One region of the Pseudomonas sp. P129 genome, then DNA from elsewhere that is predicted to be linked to it. Evidence: riboswitches for the same ligand, from Rfam matches in the RefSeq annotation. Region 1 holds a riboswitch; each other region holds the start of a gene.
What was found. A riboswitch is a leader RNA that binds a small molecule or an ion and turns the genes downstream of it on or off. The one in region 1 is predicted to bind cobalamin.

Region 1 (7,956 bases):
AGACCTTCTGCGAGGAAGCCTTGCCGTTCTTCACGGACCCTGGCCGCCAGCGGGTTCAGGTCGTCGGGCTCGTCAAGCGCCGCGACGGCCTGCACCGCAGCGTCGAACAGCTTGATGAGGTTGGCGAACGCGTCGCGGAAGAAACCGGAGACCCGCAGTGTCACGTCCACTCGCGGGCGGTCGAGCAGGCTGATCGGCAGAATCTCGAAGTCGTCGACCCGCTGACTGCCCGTCGCCCACACCGGACGCACGCCCATCAGCGCCATGGCCTGGGCGATGTCGTCACCGCCGGTACGCATGGTCGCCGTGCCCCATACCGACAGCCCCAGCTGGCGCAGGTGATCGCCATGGTCCTGCAGGTGACGTTCCAGCAACAGGTTGGCGGACTGGAAGCCGATTCGCCAGGCCGTGGTGGTCGGCAGGTTGCGCACGTCCACGGTAAAAAAGTTGCGGCCGGTGGGCAGCACATCCAGACGGCCCCGGCTCGGCGCGCCGCTGGGGCCTGCCGGAACGAAGCGACCACTCAGGGCATCGAGCATGCCCTGCATTTCGCCGGGGCCGCAGGCATCCAGACGCGGCGCGACAACGTCACGCAAGCTGTCGAGAATCAGCGCCAGATCATCGTGCGCCGGCAAGTCGGTCAACGCTTCGCCCTGCGTGACACGTTCGATAAGGATGGCGGCGTAAAGCTCCAGCCGCTCGCGCGCGTCGCCCGCACTGCGCCAGGGGTCGCTGCTCAGGTGCTGCAACGCAGCAGGACGCGGGCCGGTCCAGGGTTCGGCCAACTCGCAGTTCAAGGGGTCGAAGTCCAGCTCGAACGCCTTGCTCAACGCGCGCAACAGACTGGACTGCGCGCCACGCCCGTCACCACGCGGGATACGCAGCAGGGCCAGCAAGGTGTCGATGCGCAGGCGACCTTGCGGCGATTGACCGAAGATATGCAGACCATCGCGAATCTGCGATTCCTTCAGGTCACACAGGTAAGTGTCCAGACGTGGCAGCCAGAGCGCCGCGTCGGCATCGCTGTCGAGGTTCTCGCCCAACGCCAGTTCGCGGTCGATATGGGTTTCACGAACCAGTTCGAGAATGTCCCGCTGCAGCTCGCGCGCGCGGCGCGGGTCGAGCATTTGCGCTTCGTAGAATTCGTCGGCGAGCAGTTCCAGATTGCGCAACGGGCCGTAGGTCTCCGCGCGGGTCAGCGGCGGCATCAAGTGATCGATGATGACCGCCTGAGTGCGCCGCTTGGCTTGTGCGCCCTCGCCCGGATCGTTGACGATGAACGGATAGATGTTCGGCATGGCGCCCAGCACCGCGTCCGGCCAGCAGGTTCGCGACAGCCCCACGCCCTTGCCGGGCAGCCATTCGAGGTTGCCGTGCTTGCCGACATGCACCACCGCATGCGCGCCGTAGGCCTTGCGCAGCCAGAAGTAGAACGCCAGATAGCCATGGGGTGGAACCAGATCCGGGTCGTGATACACCGCGCTCGGGTCGACCTGATAACCCCGCGCCGGTTGAATGCCGATGAACGTGAGGCCAAAGCGCAGTCCGGCGATCATCATCCGGCCGCTGCGAAACATCGGATCGGTGTCCGGCGTGCCCCAGCGGGCATTCACTGCGTCGCGGTTTTCCTGCGGCAGTTCGTTGAACGCCGCCAGGTATTCCTCCAGCGCCATGCTCTGCTGACACGGGCGCTGGTCGATACTGTCCAGATCATTGGTCACACCGCCCAGCAGTTGCTGGATCAGTTCGGTGCCGCTGTCCGGCAACGGTGCCAGCGGATAGCCTTCGGCCTGCATGGCGCGCAGGATATTCAGCGCCGCAGCAGGCGTATCGAGCCCCACACCATTGCCGATCCTTCCGTCGCGAGTCGGGTAATTGGCGAGGATCAGCGCCACGCGCTTTTCGCCATTGGGCAGGCGTGCAAGCTCGATCCAGCGCCGCGCCAATTCCGCGACGAAATCCATCCGGTCCGGCTGGGCGCGGTAGCAGACCACGTCCGACTGGCTGCGCTCACTGCGCCAGGCCAGGTCCTTGAAGCTGATCGGCCGGCTGATGATCCGTCCGTCCAGCTCCGGCAAGGCAATGTGCATCGCCAGATCGCGAGCGCCGAGGCCCTGTTCGCTGGCCTGCCAGGCAGGCTCGTTGTCCTGCGCGCAGATGGCCTGAATGACCGGCACGTTGCGCCGAAACGGCCGCAGATGCGGCGCTTCCGGACTCGACTGGGCAAAACCGGTGGTATTGAGGATCAGCTCGGTTTCAGCCTCATCCAGCCAGTCCTCCACCTGAGTGAAACAGCCGGGTTCCTTGAGGCTGGCCACGGCAATGGGCAGCGGGTTGATGCCTTGCGCCTGCAAGCGCGTACAGAACTCGTCGATGAAACCGGTATTGGCGGCCTGCAGGTGCGAGCGATAGAACAGCAGCGCCGCCACCGGCTGCTCGGCAAGCCAGTCTGCCTGCCAATCGGCAAGCTGCGCGCTTGCCAGTCGCGGATGGTAGATGGCCGTGCGCGGCAACGGCGCGGGCTCGGCCCATGAGTAATCGCGGTCCAGCCAGCGACTGGCCATGCAGTTGTACAGTTGCAGCGCGTTCTGCAGGCCGCCCTGACGCAGGAACTGCCAGAGTCGATCGCGCTCTGCGGCAGGCACGGTGCTCAGATCACTCAGTTCCGGATCAGGGCGGTCATCACCGGGCACCAGAATGACCTGAACACCACGTGCCGCGAGCTCCATCAGCCGCTCGACGCCATAGCGCCAGTAGCCGATACCGCCGTGCAGCGAAATCAGAATGACCTTTGCGTGACGCAGCACTTCATCGACGTACAGGTCGACAGAGGCGTGATTCTGGACCTGCATCGGGTTGGCCAGACGCAGGCTGGGGTAGTCTTCGGGGAGCTGCCGGGCAGCTTCGGCCAGCAGCGCCAGGCTGGAGTCGCCGCTGCAGAGAATCACCAGCTCGGCCGGCGTCTGGCCCAGATCGGCAATATTGTCGTCAGGTACGAAACCGCCGGGCTGGGTTCTCAGTAAATGCATGGGTCAGCCGGCAATCGCAGCGTTGAGTTGCACTTGCAGGGCTGCGGCATCCAGCTCCTGACCGATCAGCACCAGGTGCGTGGCACGCTCTTCATCGGCACGCCAGGCGCGGTCGAAATGCTTGTCGAAACGCGTGCCGACACCTTGAATGAGCAGGCGCATCGGTTTGCCGGGAATGGCCGCGAAGCCCTTCACACGCAAAATGCCGTGCTGCACCACCAGCTGATTCAGTGCATCGAGCAGGACTTTTTCATCGGCTTGCGGCAGCTTCAGGGAAATCGAATCGAACGCGTCGTGATCGTGGTCATCATGATCGTCATCGTCGTGGTGATCATGGTGGGTCTTGCGAGCGTCGATGTGCAGCTCGGACTCGGCACCGACACCCAGCAGCACGCTGATCGGCAGGCGACCGCTGCTGGCTTCGATCACCTTGACCGCAGGCGGCAGCTCCTCGGCAACTTCGGCACGCACCGTCGCCAGACCTTCGGCGTCGATCATGTCGGCCTTGTTGAGGATCACCAGATCGGCGCTGGCCAGTTGATCGGCAAACAGTTCGTGCAGGGGCGACTCGTGGTCCAGGTTGGGATCGAGTTTGCGCTGCGCATCGACCTGATCCGGGAAGGCAGCGAAGGTACCGGCCAGTACCGCCGGGCTGTCGACCACCGTGATCACCGCATCGACCGTGCAGGCGTTGCGGATTTCCGGCCACTGAAAAGCCTGGACCAGCGGCTTGGGCAGCGCCAGCCCCGAGGTTTCGATCAGGATATGGTCCAGATCACCACGGCGCGCGACCAGTTCGCGCATGACCGGGAAGAACTCTTCCTGCACGGTGCAGCACAGGCAACCGTTGGCCAGTTCGTAGACCCGGCCGTTGGCTTCTTCTTCGGTGCAGCCGATCGTGCACTGCTTGAGGATTTCTCCGTCGATGCCCAGCTCGCCGAACTCATTGACGATGACCGCAATGCGCCGCCCTTCGGCGTTGTCGAGCATGTGCCGCAACAGGGTGGTCTTGCCCGAGCCGAGGAAGCCGGTGACGATGGTGACGGGAAGCTTGGCCAGTGTTTTCATCAGGTGCCCTTTGGCAATGCGGCGGGCAAACAGGACGAGAGCCGCATGCATGACACGCAGATCGGATCGCCACCGGATCACCCCGCCCGGTTGTAGTGAGAATTCTCCAGGGCCGCAGCACGTGTGGCCCGTTCGAGGCAGGTCTCCTGGCTCACGGCGGCGTGCGGCAGGCAATGAACAACGTGCCGACACGCATTCATCGCGCCTTCCCGCCGCAGCAGTGGCTGTGCAATGAACATGACCGTTTACAGTTGCGGGGGCAGCTGCGGCATGTACCGCATTCCCGTCTTAGCTCCACTGGGTGATGTTTTACCCAGGGAGAACCTCGAACCGGCAAGGCTACGCAGTGACTGCAGACAGGTCAATCGTTCAGATTGACGCTGCCCCGCCGCCCATGCTCTCCTGTGCGCCTTGTTTCGGGTGCCCCTCACGGGGTGAAACGGGAAACCGGTGCGCTCGCGTTGTCGAGCAAGTCCGGTGCTGCCCCCGCAACGGTAAGCGAGCGTAGGTCTGATCCACTGTGCCACTGGCATGGGAAGGTGGCCTTGCAGGCTTTGACGCACTGACGTCTCGGCCCCTCGCGAGCCCGGAGACCGGCCCGATATGCTTGCAATGACAAACCCGCGGTGGGCGGGCGCAGTTGAAACCTCCGGCGTCTGCCGGCAGGTTCTTTTGCGCGTGGCCCACTTGCCGATCATCAAGAGGGAACGCCATGTCGACCATCAGCAGCCACGCCGCCGCACCCAGCTCCACACGCATTCAACGCCTGACCGCCGCCATCAGCGCTGCGCTTCTCGGCGCCTGCCTGGTGTACTTCGCCGGTTTCTCGCACATCGCGGCCGTACACAACGCGGCACACGATACCCGTCACAGCGCTGCCTTTCCTTGCCATTGAGGGCCACACATTGTTCAAGCGAATCGCCTATACCGCAGGTTTCACCGGCCTGCTCGCCGCCCTGCTGCTGACCCTGCTGCAAAGCCTGTGGGTGGTGCCGCTGATCCAGCAGGCCGAGACCTACGAAAACGCGCCTGCCGAGCAACTGCATCAGCACGCGGACGGCGCGATGGCCGAACACAGCCATGCCCATGAAGAAGCGGCCTGGGAGCCCGAAAACGGCTGGCAGCGTGTGCTATCCACCACTGGCGGTAACCTGGTGGTCGCGGTGGGCTTTGCGCTGATGCTTGCCGGGCTTTACACCCTGCGCGCGCCGGGTCGCACCGTGCAAGGCGCATGGTGGGGGCTGGCGGGTTTTGCCGTGTTCGTGCTGGCCCCCACCTTTGGCCTGCCACCCGAACTGCCAGGCACAGCCGCGGCCGAGCTGAGCCAGCGGCAGTTGTGGTGGCTCGGCGCTGCCGCGTCGACTGCCGCCGGGCTGGCCTTGCTGGTGTTCGGTCAGAACTGGCTGCTCAAAGCACTGGGTGTGGCGATTTTGCTGGTCCCGCATGTGCTTGGCGCGCCACAGCCGCTGGTCCATGAAAGCCTTGCTCCCGAGGCGCTGGAATCGCAGTTCATGATGGCCTCGCTGCTGACCAACGCGCTGTTCTGGGTCGCGCTGGGATTGATCAGTGCCTGGCTGTTCCGCAGAAACGATGTGCATAACGACAATGTCGACCTGCATCAAGCCTGATCCAGCGACGCTTCAACCCGGCGCAGCACTGGTGGCCGGGCTGGGCTGTCGGCGCGGCTGCTCGGCTGCGCTGTTGCGCGATCTGCTCGAGCAAAGCCTGCAGGCACTTGAGCTGGACATCGGCCGGGTGACCGCGCTGGCGTCCATCGACCTGAAACAAACCGAGCCCGGCCTGCTTGAGCTGGCCGGGCAACTTGCAGTGCCGCTGGTGTGCTTCAACGCTGCGCAACTGGTGGCCTGGGAACTGCACCTCACGCACCGTTCTGCGCAGGTGTTCCAGAGCACTGGCTGTCATGGCGTCGCCGAAGGCTCGGCTCTGGCGCTGGCGGCGCAACTGGGAGACGGTACCGCCACGCTGCTGATCGAACGGCAGAAAAGCGCGCAGGCCACATTTGCCTTGGCAATCAGCCCTGCGCACAGCGGATAATCTCCCCGCGCTCATTCACCCCGGAGAATTCATTGACTGTCTATTTCATCGGCGCAGGCCCTGGCGATCCCGAGCTGATCACCGTCAAGGGCCAACGCCTGATTCGCAGCTGCCCGGTCATTATCTACGCAGGCTCGCTGGTGCCCCTCGCCGTTCTGGAGGGCCATCAGGCCGTGCAGGTGACCAACAGCGCCGAACTGCATCTGGAGCAGATCATCGACCTGATCAAGCGCGCGCACTCACAAGGCCAGGATGTGGCACGCGTGCACTCCGGGGACCCAAGCCTGTATGGCGCTATCGGCGAGCAGATCCGCTATCTGCGCGAACTGAACATTCCGTTCGAAATCATTCCGGGGGTCACCGCGACCGCTGCCTGCGCTGCGCTGCTGGGCGTCGAGCTGACCCTGCCGGACGTTTCGCAGAGCTTGATTCTGACCCGCTATGCCGACAAGACCTCAATGCCCAGCGGCGAGGAACTGGCCAGCCTGGCCAGCCATCGGGCAACCATGGCGATTCATCTGGGGGTGAACAACCTGCAGCGGATCGTCGAGGAGCTCATGCCACATTACGGCGCCGACTGCCCGATTGCCGTGGTGCACCGCGCCAGCTGGCCGGATCAGGACTGGGCCGTTGGCACGCTGGCGGATATTGAGGAAAAGGTACAAGCCAAGGGCTTTCGCCGTACGGCGCTGATTCTGATCGGACGTGTGCTTGCCGATGACACCTTCAGCGAGTCCTCGCTTTACCGCGCCGGGCATGCCCACTTGTTCAGGCCGAAGTAGTCAGTACCGCCATGATGATCGCAGCAATAAGCGGCGACGCATGGTGTGATGAAAAGCGTGCCAACGCTGGGCTGGCACGCTGATCGGTATTGCCCTCCTCAGGCAGCCGCCTCATACAGCTTCGGCGCGGCCACTTCGCCGCTTTCCAGGCTCTTGCGCAGAATATCGGCCTGCACGGCAGCCGCCTTCATGGCGCTTTCCTTGATGTAACCATAGCCGCGAATGCGTTCCGGCAAGCGTGCCAGACTCAAGGCGGTGTGGCGATTCTGCGCCTGAAGGTGCTGCAGGATCAGCTCGACATCGCCGACATAGCGGTCAATCAGCGCCCTCTCCTGCTGACGTTCGAGGCTGTGACCGAACGGATCGAGCGCCGTGCCACGGAGGAATTTGAATCTCGCCAGCACATCGAAAGCGCGCAGCATCCACGGGCCAAAGCTGCGTTTGCGCGGTAACCCGTTGTGCGGATCGCGCTTGGCCAGCCACGACGGTGCCAGATGAAACTCCAGTCGATAGTCGCCTTCGAACTGCGCTTGCAACTGGCGGGTAAACTCGCCGTTGCTGTAAAGCCGCGCCACTTCGTATTCGTCCTTGTAGGCCAGCAATTTGAAGTAGTTGAAGGCCACCGCCTCGGTCAGCGTCGGCTGCTGACCGGGAAACGCCCGCGATTCGCTGTCGCGCACGCGTTGCACCAACGCCAGATAGCGCTTGGCGTAGGCAGCGTTCTGATACTGCTTCAAGGTATCGACGTTACTCTGGATACGCTGATCAAGGTCCATCGATTGCGGCTCGCTGACCTTGTCTTGTGGATTGACGAAGGCCTCCACAGCGGCGGGATCATGCGCGGTACGACGCCCCCAGAGAAACGCCTGCTGATTCAGGTTGACCGCTACGCCGTTGAGTTCGATGGCCTTCTCGATGGCCGCCGAGGTCAATGGAATCAGGCCCAACTGGAACGCATAGCCGAGCATGAACAGGTTGCTGGCGATGCTGTCGCCCATCAGTCGGGTGGCCAGCGATGTAGC
Region 2 (7,956 bases), 110 kb from region 1:
CACAGCGCGCCGTGGATGAAGAATTCGATGGCCGCGTCGGTTTCGTCGGCGATTGCGCGGATTTCCTGAAGGTTCAGTTCCCGGGCCAGCACCAGTTGCGAGAAACCGGCCTGATCGAGAAACTTCGCCCGGCTCAGGGTGCGAATATCGGTTTGCGTACTGGCGTGCAGTTCGATGGGCGGAATGTCCATCTCCATCACCCCGAGGTCCTGCACGATCAACGCGTCCACGCCGGCGTCGTAGAGCTGGTGAATCAGCTTGCGCGCAGGCTCCAGTTCGTCGTCATGGAGGATGGTGTTGATGGTGGTGAAGATCCGCGCGTGATAGCGGTGCGCGAATTTGACCAGCTCGGCAATGTCACTGACCTCGTTGCAGGCGTTGTGCCGCGCACCAAAGCTCGGCCCGCCGATATAGACCGCATCGGCACCATGCAGGATGGCTTCACGGGCGATGGTCACATCCCGTGCAGGGCTGAGCAATTCCAGGTGGTGCTTGGGTAACGACATGGCAACGGGATCCGGCTGCGGGCAAAGCGCGCATTGTAGTGCCACAGACCGCGTGGTGCACCTGTTGCAGATTGCAGCAGGTGCCGGACTGACCATCGGCGCGCTTTCAGCGCGAGCGCAGGCGCAGAATCTTCGCCCCGTCACTGGGGTCGGTCAGCCAGTGCGCCACCACGCCGAAGGTGCTCAGCAGGCGTTCCGGGGTCAGCACCTCGAGCGGCGCACCCAGCGCGACCAGCCGACCCTTTTCCATGACCGCCACACGGTCGCAGTCCAGCGCCTGATTCAGGTCGTGCAGGGCAATCACGGTGGTCACCGGCAAGGCTCTGACCAGGCCGAGGATGGTCAGTTGATGCTGGATGTCCAGATGATTGGTCGGTTCGTCCAGCAGAAGGATCTGCGGCCGTTGCGCCAGCGCCCGGGCGATGTGAACGCGCTGCCGCTCGCCACCGGACAAAGTGTGCCAGGCGCGTTTTTGCAGGTGCAGCATGTCCACATCCTGCAACGCCTGGCGAACGATCGCGTCGTCCGTTGCGCTCCACGGCTCCAACGCCGACAGCCAGGGCGTGCGGCCCAGTTCGACGGCATCCAGCACGGTCACGGCGTCGCTGGTTTCAGCCTGCTGCTCGACCACCGCCAGCAGGCGCGCCACGTCCCTGCGGCTCAACGCTTCAAGTGCTTGCCCGTCCAGGCTGACCGAGCCGCTGACCGGCTTCTGAATACCGGCCAACAGCTTGAGCAGGGTGGATTTGCCCGAGCCGTTGGGACCGACCACGGCCAGGGTTTCACCGGCGGCAATGCTCAGGTCGACATCGCGCAGCAGCGCTGCGCCACGTACCGAATAACCCAGACCGGCACAACCGAGCACCGGTGCATTGAGCGGATGAGGTAAGGCGTTCATCGCGTGCTGTTGCCCCGGATAAGAATCAAAGCGAAGACCGGTGCGCCGATCAGTGCGGTAATCACCCCGATCGGCAGCGCCTGCCCCTTGATCAGCGTGCGCGAGAGGATATCGGCAGCGATCAGGAACAGTGCGCCGCTCAAGGCACTCAGCGGCACCAGCCGGGCATGCCGGACACCGACCAGCATGCGTACCGCGTGCGGGATCACCAGCCCGACAAAACCGATGGAGCCGACAATCGAGACCATCACTGCGGTGACCAGCGCGGCGGTAGTGATCAATATGATCTGCACGCGGCGTACCGCGATCCCCAGTGACGCCGCCGAGTCGCTGCCGAAGGTGAACGCGTCCAGCGCTCGCCGGTGCCAGAGGCACACCAGCAGACCGACCAGCACTGTCGGCACTGCCAGCCAGACCGAGTGCCAGCGCACGCCGCTGAGGTTACCCAGCAGCCAGAACATGATGCCGCGTGCCTGCTCGGAGCTTGCCGATTTGGTGATCAGAAACGAGGTCAGGGCATTGAACAGTTGCGAACCGGCGATCCCGGCCAGAATGATCTGCCCGGCTGCCGTGGTGCCGCGTGAAGAGTGCGCCAGCAGGGCGACCAGCGAAAATGCCGCCACGGCACCGACAAAGGCGCCGGCCGACATCGAGATTGCGCCTGCACCGAAGCCCAGAATGGCGACCAGTACCGCGCCGGTCGAGGCCCCTGCGGAAATCCCCAGCAGATACGGGTCTGCCAGCGGGTTGCGCAATAACGACTGCAACACCACGCCACAAATCGCCAGCCCGGCCCCGCAGGCGGCTGCGACAATGGCGCGGGTCAGCCGGTAGTTCCAGACGATGCCTTCGTCTATAGGGTCGAGCACATAGCCGGCGGCCCAGAGTTTGTTGGCCAGCACCTGAAAAACCACCTGCAGGCTGATCGAGGTTTCGCCGATCGCGGCCCCGATCATGATCGCCAGCACCAGCACCGCCGAAACCCAGAGCACATGACTCAATGCTATCGGCAATCTCATTTGGCAGCGTTGAAACGGTTGGCGGCGTCAGCCAGTTCCTCGAACCCGGTGAACAGACGCAGGCCAGCCTGCATGCCCTCGGCGTCGATGATCACGATCCGGTCATGCTTGACCGCGTCCATGTTGCGGGTCACCGGGTCGGTCTTGAGGAATTCGATTTTTTTCAGGTAATCGTCGGCCGGGAAACGGCGGCGATCCATGCGCGCGATGACCAGAATGCTCGGGTTGGCCTTGGCGATGGTTTCCCAGCCCACGGTTGGCCACTCTTCGTCGGACTGAACGATATTGCGCATACCCAGGCTGTTGAGCATGAAGTCCGGAATACCTTTGCGGCCTGCCACGAAAGGGTCGCTGGCAAGGTCGGAGCTGGAGAACCAGAACAGCGCCGAGACGTCGTTGGCCTTGTTCTGCCTGACGTTGGCAATCGCCGCGCTCAGGCGGGCCTTGAGGTCAGTAACCAGCGCGTCGCCGCGATCCTGCACATCGAAGATCTGCGCCAGTTGCTCGATGCTCTTGTAGATGGTCTCGATGCGGAAGGGCTCCAGACGTGTGCCATCGGCGCCGACCAGATTGTCCTTGCCTTCGCAGTCGGACGGCAGGATGTAAGTGGGTATCTTCAGGTCATGGAACTGCTCGCGGGTGCCGACCGCGCCCTGTTTGCCGACCATCCACTCCAACTGCACGGCCACCAGTTCCGGACGCTTGCCGATCACTGCCTCGAAACTGGGCTCGTTGTCGGCCAGGCGTTCGACCTTGTCGTTCTGCGCCTTGAAGCGTGGCAATACATTGTTGAACCACAGCGAAGTGCCGACCAGTCTGTCGCCCAGGCCCAGTTCGTAAAGCATTTCGGTGCCGGCCTGGCCAATGGTCACAGCCTTGGTTGGCGCATGCGTGAAGGTCAGGGTCGCGCCACAGTTTTCAAGGGTCAGCGGGTACTGAGTGGGGGCGGCAAGGGCCAGGGTGGACAGCGTCAGGCTGGCAGCGAGTGCGGCGAGGCGGGGCAGCGACATGGAATGCGGTCTCCGTTGGAGCAGGTGCCAGGGCGCAATGCACATCAGGAAACACATCCCCGGATGATGACCGGGCACGGCGGGAAATGCCGGCGCGTGCGGATGTCCTTCCCGGACACCCCGCCGGTTAGTGGGTTGAAGCGGGTCGGCAGGTCTCCTGACTGACACGTCATCGCCAGGCTCCGGCCTTCCCGGATCACGATCCAGTGGCAGTCATGGAGCAGGCTCGGTGCCTACAGTTGCGGGGGCAGTTTCGTTTTTCGCCTGGTGAGAAAGGCGTGCGAATTCCCTGTTAGTTCCTCTCGGAAACCGACGCGCGGCATGGTAAACGATAAGCGTTTTAGTGGCTAATCCTTTGCGCGCCGCAGCTTCAGCAGACGGTCGGCCAGGTCAAAATTGTCCGGATGGACACGGAGCTTTCCGGAAAAACGCTTAAATTATCTTCATGTTCACGCCCGTAAAACCGCAAAGCCCCATTCCAGAGGGCTCGCGTGAAAAATGTGGCGCTGGGCCACAACACGTTTTTCACATCTTCTTCACTGCATCGGGACGATGCTGAACCTATCTTGCCTGCATGGGAGCGGCGCAGACCTCGGGCACTCCCTGGGTCAACGCCAGACATAGGTTCATGGCAGGAGTGGTCCCTTGACCGACACGATAATCAACAAGAATGTACTGCCCCGTTCGGGCATCAGTCAGCGCTACAAGTTGCATCGGCACATCGTATCGATGTCTGTTGCCGTCGTGCTGACGGCTATCTGCGCATGGTTCTACTCGGCGTTCTCGGGCGTGCACGTGGTGGACCTGGGGGTCGGCAGCAACCTGAGCGTTTCCGGCCTTCGCGAGCATTGGCGGCAAGGCAATGTGGTGGTGATGATTCGCCATGCCGAACGCTGTGACCGCTCGAACAACCCGTGCATGAGCGACGCCGACGGCATTACCTCCAACGGCCGCGACGCCGTTCTGGCGGTGGGCGCCGGGTTGCAGAAAATGGGCATGGACCACGCGCGCATGATCGCCAGCCCCAAGACCCGCACGCAACAGACTGCGCAACTGTTGGCCGGGCACGCGGTGGCTGGCCAAGACTGGATCAACGACTGTGACAGCGGCTTCATGAAAGCGGTGCAGGCTCACAAGGTCAGCGGCGAGAACATGGTGCTGGTGACCCACAGTGGCTGCATCGACCAGTTCGAGCGCAAGGTCGGCGTACCTGGCGGCGAGCGCTCGAGTGAGTACGCCCAGGCGTTTTTCGTACAAATAGACGGCAGCCATCCGCCGAAAATTCTCGGCTCCCTGAATGCCGGGCAATGGGCAAACCTCAACCGCGAGCAATTCAATTGACGACATCTTCCAGCGCCAGGCTGCGGTTTTACGGCATCAACCTGGGTGTACCGGTGTTTTTCGCTTTACTGGTCTTCGTTACTTTCGACCTGACCACGATCGACCGGCAACTGACTGATCTGTTTTTTGATTCTACGGCCGGGGTGTTTCCCATAGGCCAGAGCCATTTGTTCGAGAACATCACGCACAGATGGGCGCGGATCCTTCCGAACTGGACCGGAGAGCTGGCGATCATCGGTGCGATGCTGTCCTTTGTCTGGCCGTTGCTGGAAAAATATGATGATTCGCGCCTCGCGAGGCGGCTGACGGGTTCTCGGTTGGGCACCTTCCTGCGCTTTGCACGCAGGCACCGGCTGGACTTCTTTTTCGTCATAGTTGCCTTTGCGCTGAGCACCGCCATGATTCATTACCTGAAGAGCCATACCGGCGTTTATTGTCCTGTCGAAACCACCTTGTACGGTGGCAGCCAGGCGCACATCGAGTGGTTCAGGAATTTCAACCTGCTGCACGAGGCCGGCGCCGGGCGATGCTGGCCGGGCGGTCATGCGTCAAGCGCATTCAGTCTGCTGGCCCTGTACTTCGTGGCTCGTCGCTACTGCTGGCGGCATTCGAACATTCTGCTGGCGGGCATTCTCCTGCTCGGGATGATTTACGGCACCACGCGGGTACTGCAAGGCTGGCACTTCATGTCACACACCTTCTGGGCGGGTATCGTGGTGTGGCTGAGTACACTGCTGGTCGCCTTGTGCTTCTATGGTCGATCAAGGTTGCAACAGCCGATTCACCAGGCGGTGGCCGTCAACAGACCTGATGCATTCGTCACGCAGCCTGCAGACTCATTGGTAACAGGTTCCCGGTCGGCCGGGTAGAAAGACAAGAAGGCGCGGCAATGAACATTCTGGTTATTGAAGACCACCGTGATATTCACGATAACCTGCTGGAATTCTTCGAACTCAGGGGGCATGCGGTAGAAGGGGCGCTGGACGGCCTGAGCGGGCTGCACCTGGCCGCCTCGAAACGCTTCGATGCGATCATTCTCGACATCATGCTGCCCGGCATCGACGGCAATCAGATCTGCCACAGCCTGCGCCAGTATTCGAAGTCGGAAGTCGCGATTGTGATGCTCAGCGCGCGCGATGAACTGGATGATCGGCTCACCGGTTTCAAGGTGGGGGCCGACGACTACATCACCAAGCCGTTCGCGATGTCCGAAGTGCTCGCCAGAGTCGAAGCGATCGTCAGCCGACGGCAGCGCCAGGACAACCGGATGATGGTGGTCGCCGACCTGCAGTTCGATCTGGACACCCTTGAAATCACCCGCAAAGGCGTGCCCTTGAAGCTCAACCCGACCAACATGAAGCTGTTGGAACTGTTGATGCGCAAGAGCCCGCATATCGTCAAGCGCTCCGAACTGGAAGAGGCGCTTTGGGGCCGTGATGCCCCGAACAGCAGCAGCTTGCGCAGCAACATCCATGTGCTCAGGCGGGTACTGGATGGCGGGCACGACACGCCATTGCTGCACACCGCCCATGGCCTGGGTTACAAGCTGTGCGTGCAGCGCTGAGGCGCGTTCAGTCGGCGTTGAACAGGCGCCTGACTCATTGCGATCAGGGTTCGGGGTGAAGAATACCTTTCACTACCGGATCAAGCAGGTGGCCGTGTGTGTTATGAACTGTGCCCCTGTCTGGCCGGAAATGGCATCCGGATGAACGAGCAGGATTTTTTTCTGCTCTGCTTGACTTCCTTTTCCGAATCAGTAACATAGCGCTCATTCCGCGATAGCTCAGTTGGTAGAGCAAGTGACTGTTAATCACTGGGTCCCTGGTTCGAGTCCAGGTCGTGGAGCCAGACAATACTTCAAAGGCAATGTATAAGGCCTTTGAACAAGAAAAACCCGCCTAATGGCGGGTTTTTTCGTTTTGGCGGTAATGCAACGCGGCTTCAGTATTCCTGGCTCGCGGCTCCTCAATACGGCGAAATAGTCCCCAACAAACCCACCGCAATCGCCAACAATAAAAAACCTATCAAAGAAAGTCCGAGCTTACCCATGAGCGTCTCCTGCTGATCGATCTGTCTGTAACGAGCCGCAGGCGTCGCTCTTGGCGGTTATCCTGCGCGTTTGAAAGCGCTGCCATTATCGTGCTCGGACTGATTCTGGTACAGATTCAGAAACGGCTTAAAAATACGGATCAGTTGCCTGTCCGCAAGGCATGAAAACGCTCAGAACGACGCGATGATACGCCCCAGCATCGCCATGGCCTGCTCGCTGCGTTCATCCCAGGGTGTGCCGTAGTTCAGGCGCGCGCAATTCTTGAAGCGCCTGGAAGCGGAAAAGATCGGGCCGGGCGCGAGGCTGATGCCCTGCGCGAGTGCGAGTTGAAAGAGCTGCAGCGAATCAACCTGCTCGGGGAATTCGAACCACAGAAAGTAGCCGCCGAGGGGGCGGGTGACGCGTGTCGCCGCCGGGAAATAGCGGGCGGCAGCAGCGAGCATCGCGCCTTGTTGCAGTTCGAGGGTGTCACGCAGTTTACGCAGATGGCGGTCATAGCCGCCGTGCTTGAGGTAGTCGGCGAGCGCGGCCTGGGCGGGGACCGAAGGGGAGAGGGTGGTCATGAGCTTGAGGCGGTCAATCTGCTCGGTGTAACGCCCGCCTGCCACCCAGCCGACCCGATAGCCGGGCGCGAGGGTCTTGGAAAACGAGCTGCAGTGCATCACCAGTCCGCTGCGATCCAGGCTTTTCACCGGGTGAGGCGCGTTGGCACCGTAATACAGTTCGGCGTACACATCGTCCTCGATCAACGGGATCTGCTGCTGTTCCAGCAGGTCGTAGAGCCTGATCCTGTTCGCCTGAGTCATGCTCGCGCCCAATGGGTTCTGAAAGCTGCTCATGAACCAGCAAGCCTTGATCGGCAGGCGTTTCAGGCTGTCCTGCAGCGAGTCGAGGTCCACGCCGTCACGCGGATGCACGGGGATTTCGACGGCTTTCAGCTTCAGGCGCTCCAGCACTTGAAGGCAGGCATAGAACGCCGGCGCTTCGATGGCGACCAGGTCGCCGGGCTCGGTGACGCACTGCAGGCACAGGTTCAGGGCTTCCATCGCGCCATTGGTAATGACCAGTTCGTCCGCCGGCAAGCGCACGCCACTGATCATGTAGCGCAGGGCGATCTGTCGGCGCAGCTCGG
Region 3 (7,956 bases), on a different contig from region 1:
ATGTCGGCGAAGGCCGCTTCGTGCATGCGCCGGCCACCGGCGGCACGGTCAAGCTCGACAGCCTCGACAAGCCTTACTGGCAGAGAGCCTATCTCAACGCCAAACGCGTGATTCAGCCGTCCAGCCTGGCGCAGAATCGGCCTTAAGCGCTTCGCGCTGATTGCTCTGCGCGCACTCAAGAGCGTCCAGAACTGCATGCCCACGCCCACGCGGAGCGCTCAACGTTACTTTAGATTCTGGCCGTAGGCCGTAGGAGCGAACTTGTTCGCGAAAGGGCCGGTATGATCGCCGAAAATGCATCTTCTGAAACACCGCCTTCGCGAACAAGTTCGCTCCTACGCCCTTCGGGCAGAACCCTGAAAGGCACGTATTCCGGGCTCTCCAGGACTTGTGTGTAACGCCGAGTGCTGGAGCGTAGGGAGCGATGATCTCAACTATCGTGCGACGCTCTGCGTCAAACCTCTACGCTCGGCGTTACTGAGCAGCCTTGGCGGATGTCACGCGCCAGATCTTGTTGCCGACATCGTCGGCCACCAGCAATCCGCCGCGCTGGTCATTGACCACGCCAACCGGGCGACCCATGGCTTTTTCATCCTTGTTGAGGAAGCCGGTCAACACATCGACCGGTGTGCCGTTGGGTTTGCCGCCGCTGAATGGAATGAACACCACCTTGTAGCCGCTGTGCGGTTTGCGGTTCCAGGAGCCGTGCTGGCCGATGAACAGGCCCTCGTTGAACGGCGCAGCCAGTGTCTTGCCGTCGGCGAACACCAAGCCCAGCGAAGCGGTGTGCGGACCGACTGCGTAATCCGGGGCAATCGCCTTGGCGACCAGTGCCGGGTTCTGCGGCTTGACGCGCTCGTCGACGTGCTGGCCGTAATAGCTGTAAGGCCAGCCGTAGAATGCGCCGTCCTGCACCGAGGTCACGTAGTCAGGCACCAGATCGCTGCCGATCTCGTCGCGCTCGTTGACCGCCGTCCACAGCTTGCCGGTCTTCGGTTCCCAATCCATGCCGTTGGGGTTGCGCAGGCCGGACGCGAAGATCCGGTGGTTGCCGGTGGCCGCGTCCACTTCCCAGATCGCCGCACGACCTTCTTCCTTGTCCATGCCGTTCTCGGCCACGTTACTGTTGGAGCCCACGGTCACGTACAGCTTGCTGCCATCCTTGCTGGCGATGACGTTCTTGGTCCAGTGGTGATTGAGCGTACCGCCCGGCAGGTCGACCACTTTGGTCGCTTGCGCGCTGATCGAGGTCTGCCCGGATTCATACGGGAAGCTGATCAGGCGGTCAGTGTCGGCGACATACAGCTTGTTGCCCACCAGGGTCATGCCGAACGGCGAATTGAGGTTTTGCAGGAAAACCGTGCGGGTCTCTGCCACACCGTCCTTGTCCACGTCACGCAGCAAGGTGATGCGGTTGGCGCTGGGCACACCGGCACCGGCGCGGCCCATGACTTTTTCCATCACCCAGCCGCGAATGCCTTTGGAATCATCCGGTTTGGCGGGGGAATTGGTTTCTGCTACCAGCACGTCACCGTTGGGCAACACATACAGCCAGCGCGGGTGGTCGAGGTTCTCGGCGAACGCAGCCACTTGTGTGCCCGGCGCGGCGACCGGCCTGGCGCCTTTTTCCCAGCCTACGGCAGGGGCGATGTTGACGGTCGGAATCAGCGTCTTGTTGGGCTCCGGCAGCTTGGGCGAGGGGCCTGTTCCATCCGAGACTTGCAGGCTCGACGACTCGCCGCAGGCAGCGAGGCCGCCGGCGACCAGCAGCAACACTGCGTAGTGGGGTCTGAGTTTGAACATTGTCGATCTCCATTAACAAGGGCGTGGTCCAGTAACTGATAGAGGCGCCGCCAACCCGCTAGGTTCAATCACGTTCCGCAGCGACGGTGTCGATTGACGCTCCCGGTCCAACCCTCTACCCTTCGCGGTTTGTTTCAGGTGCTCTGCAATCCTCGATTGGCAGAGTGAAACAGGGAAGCCGGTGTGGGTCGACAGATCCGATCCCGGCGCTGCCCCCGCAACGGTAAATGAGTCAAGGCTGTGCCTGACGCCACTGTGTTTCGACATGGGAAGGCGCGCAGCCGGGGTGACCCGCTCATGAGCCCGGAGACCGGCCTGAATCACTCAATGACATCACGGAGGGTGATGTTCTGTGCAGGGCGTTGCCGTGCTGTCCAGTGCTGTCCTTCCGTCTGTTGTCGCCTGCCCCGAGCGGAGAGCCCAGATGAACGAATCCCCCGAACGCGACGAACGCCATCTGGCGCGCATGCAGCGCAAGAAAGCCTTCATGGACCAGCGTATTGCCAGCTCGCCCAACGAGTGCGGCCTGCTGCTGGTGTTGACCGGCAATGGCAAGGGCAAGAGCAGCTCGGCGTTCGGTATGCTCGCCCGGGCCATGGGCCACGACATGCAGTGTGGCGTGGTGCAGTTCATCAAGGGCCGCAACAGCACGGGCGAAGAAATGTTTTTCCGCCGTTTCCCCGAGCAGGTGCGCTATCACGTGATGGGCGAGGGCTTCACCTGGGAAACCCAGGATCGCCAGCGTGACATCGCCGCCGCTGAGGCCGCCTGGGCCGTGTCTCAGGAAATGCTTCGCGATCCGGCCATTGGTCTGGTGGTGCTCGACGAACTGAATATCGCCCTCAAACATGGCTACCTCGACCTCGAACAGGTGCTGAGCGATCTGCAGGCACGTCCGCCGATGCAGCACGTATTGGTGACTGGCCGCGGTGCCAAAGCCGAATTGATCGACCTGGCCGATACTGTTTCCGAGATCGGCGTGGTCAAGCACGCGTTTCAGGCCGGTATTCGTGCGCAGAAAGGTATCGAGCTGTGAACCCTTCATCATTGAGCGCATTGCAATGAGAGCCCCGCGTGATTGCCCGGCGGTACTGATCGCTGCGCCTGCCTCCGGGCAAGGCAAAACCACGGTGACCGCTGCACTGGCACGCCTGCACCGCAACCAGGGGCGCAAGGTCCGGGTGTTCAAGTGCGGCCCGGACTTTCTCGACCCGATGATTCTCGAGCGGGCCAGTGGCGCGCCGGTCTATCAACTCGACATGTGGATGGTCGGTGCCGATGAAAGCCGTCGCCTGTTGTGGGAAGCGGCTGACGAGGCCGACCTGATTCTGATCGAAGGGGTCATGGGCCTGTTCGATGGCACGCCGTCGAGCGCCGACCTGGCCCGGCATTTTGGCGTGCCGGTACTCGGTGTGATCGACGGCACGGCCATGGCGCAGACGTTTGGCGCACTGGCGCTGGGCCTGGCGCGCTATCAGCCTGATCTGCCGTTCGCCGGCGTGCTGGCCAATCGCGTCGGCACGGTACGCCATGCGCAGTTGCTGGAGAACAGCCTGACCGAAGGCCTGCGCTGGTACGGCGCCCTGTCCCGGGAGGTCGGCTTCGAATTGCCCAGCCGCCATCTGGGGCTGGTCCAGGCCAGTGAGCTCAATGATCTGGACGTGCGTCTGGACATGGCGGCTGCGGCGCTGGCCAGCACCTGCGAAGTGGCCTTGCCGCCGGCCGTGACCTTTACTGCGCCCGACCCGGTGCAGGTCGAGCCGCTGCTGCGCGGCATCCGCATCGCCATCGCGCGCGACGAAGCCTTTGCCTTTCTGTACGGCGCGAGCCTGGACCTGCTGAGGAACATGGGCGCCGAGCTGAGCTTCTTCTCGCCGATCCATGATCGCGAGCTGCCCGACGCCGACAGCCTGTACCTGCCAGGCGGCTACCCGGAGCTGCACCACGTCGCGCTGGCCGCCAATGGCACGATGCAGGCTTCGATCAGGGCTCACCATATTGCCGGCAAGCCGATTCTCGCCGAGTGCGGCGGCATGCTCTATTTGCTCGAAGCCTTGACCGATGTCGAGGGCGTGCGCGCCGAACTGGTCGGCTTGCTGTCCGGTGAAGCGGTCATGCAGAAGCGTCTGGCCGCGCTGGCCTTGCAAGCCGTCGAGCTGCCCGAGGGCACGCTGCACGGTCACACTTATCACCATTCGCTGACCAGCACCGAGCTGCAGCCGATTGCGCGTGGCGTCAGCCCCAATGGCGGGCGCGGCGCAGAAGCGGTCTATCGCCTGGGTCGCCTGACCGCGTCCTACGTGCATTTCTATTTTCCTTCCTGCCCTCAGGCGATCGCGGCGCTGTTCAAACCATGACCGAGCAAGCGTTCAGCCCCGAAGAGCGGGCTGCGGTGTACCGCGCCATCGCCGAACGTCGCGACATGCGCCACTTCATCGGCGGCACGGTCGCGCCCGAGCTGCTGGCACGTGTGCTGGAGGCCGCGCATCAGGCCCCCAGCGTCGGGCTGATGCAACCGTGGCGCTTCATCCGCATCAGCGACCCGCTATTGCGCGGCAGGATGCAGGCGCAGGTAGAGCAAGAGCGTATCCGGACCGCCGAGGCGCTGGGTGAGCGCACCGACGAATTCATGAAGCTCAAGGTCGAAGGCATCAACGACTGTGCAGAAGTGCTGGTCGCCGCGCTGATGGAAGGGCGTGAGCAACACATTTTCGGCCGGCGCACCTTGCCGGAAATGGACATGGCTTCGCTGTCCTGCGCGATCCAGAACCTGTGGCTGGCCTCGCGAGCAGAAGGCCTGGGCATGGGCTGGGTGTCGCTGTTCGACCCCGAGGCACTGGCCGAACTGCTGGGCATGCCCGACGGCGCCAAGCCGCTGGCGATCATTTGCCTGGGCCCGGTCAAGGAATTTTATCCTGCGCCAATGCTGGTGATGGAAGGCTGGGCGCAGGCGCGTCCGCTGCATGAGTTGCTGTACGAGAATCAATGGGGAGTGAGTCAATGAGCATGGCGCTGTTGAGCGTCGCCGGGGTCGCGCTGGATGCGCTGCTCGGTGAGCCAAAACGATGGCATCCGCTGGTGGCGTTCGGCAACTTCGCCAGTCGGGTCGAGCAGCGTTTCAACAGTGGCGGCCGTGGCTGGCGCAGTCACGGCGTTACCGCCTGGGTCATCACTGTTGTGCCGCTGACGTTGCTGGCCACGCTGCTGAGCTGGTTGCCTGGCGTGGGCTGGCTGTTCGAGATTCTGGCGCTGTATTGCGCGCTGGGCATGCGCAGCCTGGGCGAGCACGTTCAGCCGGTGGCGCAAGCGCTGCGCAGTGATGATCTGATCGAAGCACGTCAGCGCGTCGGTTATCTGGTCAGTCGCCAGACCACTGAGCTGGACGCTACCGAAGTCGCCCGCGCAGCCACCGAGTCGGTGCTGGAGAACGGCAGCGATGCGGTGTTCGCTGCGCTGTTCTGGTTCGTGGTGGCCGGTGCGCCCGGCGTAGTGCTGTACCGGCTGAGCAATACGCTGGACGCCATGTGGGGCTATCGCAACGAGCGCTTTGAGCGTTTTGGCTGGGCTGCGGCGAAGATCGACGATCTGCTCAACTATATTCCCGCACGTCTTGTGGCATTGACTTACGCCTTGCTGGGCAAGACCCGACTGGCGCTGCGTTGCTGGCGCACACAGGCTCCGGCCTGGGACAGTCCGAATGCCGGTCCGGTGATGGCCGCTGGCGCAGGCGCGCTGGGTGTCGAACTGGGTGGTGCGGCGATCTATCACGGCGAGCTGCATCAGCGTCCGCAACTGGGCGAGGGGGCGCCTGCCGATGCGGACTCGATCGATCGCGGCTGGCACCTGGTGCAGCGCGGCGTGTGGTTATGGCTGCTGGTCATCTGCGTGATAGCTGAATTTTATGCTTGAGCACGGCGGGCGGTTGCGCGCGGCGGCGCAGCATTACGGTATCCATCTGGCCGACTGGCTGGACCTGTCCACCGGGATCGCACCCTGGTCGTGGCCCATCCCGGAGATCCCGACGCGTGCCTGGGCGCGGTTGCCCGAGACCGACGATGGTCTGGAAGCGGCGGCCTGCACTTATTACGGCGTGACCCGGCTATTGCCGGTGTCCGGTTCGCAGGCTGCGATTCAGGCGCTGCCGCGGGTGCGCAGCGGAGGGCGGGTCGGCGTTCTGTCGCCCTGCTACGCAGAGCACGCGCATGCCTGGCGCAAGAACGGTTTCGTGGTGCGTGAGGTGGGTGAGCAGGAGGTCGAATACTTCCTCGACAGCCTGGACGTGCTGGTGGTGGTCAACCCCAACAACCCGACCGGCCTGCACCTGAGCGCCGAGCGCCTGCTGGAGTGGCATGCGCGACTGGCCGAGCGCGGTGGCTGGCTGGTCGTCGATGAAGCGTTCATGGATAACACGCCGGGCATGAGCCTGGCGGCCGAGACGTGGCGCACCGGGTTGATCGTCCTGCGTTCGTTTGGCAAGTTTTTCGGCCTGGCCGGCGTCAGGCTCGGTTTTGTCATGGCCGAACCTCTGCTGTTGAGGATGCTGGCGCAGGAAATCGGCCCCTGGTCGGTCAGTGGGCCAACCCGGATCATCGGTCAGGTGTGCCTCAGCGATCAGCAGGGGCAGGCGCGTCAGCGTGAGCGCTGTGAGCAGGCCCGCGACCGGCTGGTGGCGCTGCTCGACCAGTACGCCCTGACCCCGCAAGGCGGCTGTGCGCTGTTTCAATGGCTGGTGACCCCTGAAGCGCAGACGCTCTATGAGTTTTGTGCGCTGCGTGGCGTGCTGCTGCGCCTGTTCAAGGGTGATTCCTCCGAGTCGTCGAGTCTGCGTTTTGGCCTGCCCTGCGACGAGGCCGACTGGCTGCGGCTGCACGATGTTCTGCTTGAATACCGCAAGGAATACCCATGAGCACGCTGATGGTACAAGGCACCACCTCCGATGCCGGCAAAAGCACCCTGGTGACGGCCCTGTGCCGCTGGCTGACCCGCCAGGGCGTCAAGGTCGTGCCGTTCAAGCCGCAGAACATGGCGCTCAACAGCGCGGTGACCGCAGACGGCGGCGAGATCGGCCGCGCACAGGCCGTGCAGGCGCAGGCGTGCTACCTCGAACCGCACACCGACATGAACCCGGTGCTGCTCAAGCCCAACAGTGACACCGGCGCGCAGGTGATCATTCACGGCCGCGCCGTGACCACCATGAACGCGGTGGCGTATCACGGCTATAAAGAGATCGCCATGCAGGCGGTGCTGGAATCGCATCGGCGCCTGGGTGAAAGCTATCCGGTGATCGTGGTCGAGGGCGCGGGTTCACCGGCCGAGATCAACCTGCGTGCCAACGATATCGCCAACATGGGATTTGCCGAGGCGGTCGACTGCCCGGTGCTGCTGATTGCCGACATCAATCGTGGCGGGGTGTTTGCCCATCTGGTAGGCACGCTTGAGTTGCTGTCGCCCAGCGAGCAGGCGCGGGTCAAGGGCTTCATCATCAACCGTTTTCGCGGCGACATCGCCTTGTTGCAGCCGGGCCTGGACTGGCTGGAAGCACGCACCGGCAAGCCGGTGGTTGGCGTGCTGCCCTATGTGATGGATCTGCACCTGGAGGCCGAAGACGGCCTGGACCAGCGTCAGGCCGACAAGGTCGAGCATGTGCTGAACGTGGTGGTCCCGGTCCTGCCTCGCATCAGTAATCACACCGACTTCGACCCGTTGCGCCTGCACCCTCAGGTCAATCTGCAATTCATCGGCCCCGGCCAGGCGATTCCTCCTGCGGACCTGATCATTCTGCCCGGCTCCAAGAGCGTGCGCAGCGATCTGAACTACCTGCGCAGCAATGGCTGGGACACCGCCATCGCTCGGCATTTGCGTTACGGCGGCAAGCTGATGGGCATCTGCGGCGGCCTGCAAATGCTCGGTGAGCAGGTACACGATCCACTCGGGCTGGAAGGCGCAGCCGGGTCCAGTGCCGGGTTCGGCTTGCTGGCCATGAGCACGGTGCTGGAAGCGGAAAAGCAACTGCGCAATGTGCGCGGTCGTCTGACCCTGGAAGATGCCGAGGTCAGCGGTTACGAAATTCATGCCGGCGTAACGACAGGGCCGGCGCTGGAGCAGGCTGCCGTGCAACTGGACGATGGGCGTTGCGATGGCGCGCAGAGTGCC

Region 2: another riboswitch for cobalamin. It lies ahead of KBY02_RS12845 (ABC transporter substrate-binding protein); the one in region 1 lies ahead of cobW (cobalamin biosynthesis protein CobW).
Region 3: another riboswitch for cobalamin. It lies ahead of cobO (cob(I)yrinic acid a,c-diamide adenosyltransferase); the one in region 1 lies ahead of cobW (cobalamin biosynthesis protein CobW).

What each region holds. Positions count from the first base shown of each region.
Region 1 is NZ_JAGPYS010000004.1:294,899-302,854, reverse strand. Features, by position in the region: gene cobN (cobaltochelatase subunit CobN) at 1-3,029, opposite strand, end outside; gene cobW (cobalamin biosynthesis protein CobW) at 3,033-4,097, opposite strand; cobalamin riboswitch at 4,216-4,440, opposite strand; cobalamin riboswitch at 4,499-4,714, shown strand; gene KBY02_RS13265 (CbtB domain-containing protein) at 4,810-4,992, shown strand; gene KBY02_RS13260 (CbtA family protein) at 5,003-5,725, shown strand; gene KBY02_RS13255 (cobalamin biosynthesis protein) at 5,703-6,152, shown strand; gene cobM (precorrin-4 C(11)-methyltransferase) at 6,185-6,934, shown strand; gene KBY02_RS13245 (indolepyruvate ferredoxin oxidoreductase family protein) at 7,033-7,956, opposite strand, start outside.
Region 2 is NZ_JAGPYS010000004.1:185,303-193,258, forward strand. Features, by position in the region: gene KBY02_RS12830 (peptidase U32 family protein) at 1-506, opposite strand, end outside; gene KBY02_RS12835 (ABC transporter ATP-binding protein) at 613-1,404, opposite strand; gene KBY02_RS12840 (FecCD family ABC transporter permease) at 1,401-2,423, opposite strand; gene KBY02_RS12845 (ABC transporter substrate-binding protein) at 2,420-3,433, opposite strand; cobalamin riboswitch at 3,563-3,762, opposite strand; gene KBY02_RS12850 (histidine phosphatase family protein) at 4,079-4,774, shown strand; gene KBY02_RS12855 (phosphatase PAP2 family protein) at 4,741-5,643, shown strand; gene KBY02_RS12860 (response regulator transcription factor) at 5,664-6,338, shown strand; tRNA gene KBY02_RS12865 (tRNA-Asn) at 6,547-6,622, shown strand; gene mapR (GntR family transcriptional regulator MpaR) at 6,995-7,956, opposite strand, start outside.
Region 3 is NZ_JAGPYS010000001.1:1,058,223-1,066,178, forward strand. Features, by position in the region: gene KBY02_RS04550 (C40 family peptidase) at 1-146, shown strand, start outside; gene KBY02_RS04555 (PQQ-dependent sugar dehydrogenase) at 475-1,803, opposite strand; cobalamin riboswitch at 1,923-2,137, shown strand; gene cobO (cob(I)yrinic acid a,c-diamide adenosyltransferase) at 2,228-2,839, shown strand; gene KBY02_RS04565 (cobyrinate a,c-diamide synthase) at 2,865-4,160, shown strand; gene bluB (5,6-dimethylbenzimidazole synthase) at 4,157-4,807, shown strand; gene cbiB (adenosylcobinamide-phosphate synthase CbiB) at 4,804-5,712, shown strand; gene cobD (threonine-phosphate decarboxylase CobD) at 5,705-6,709, shown strand; gene KBY02_RS04585 (cobyric acid synthase) at 6,706-7,956, shown strand, end outside.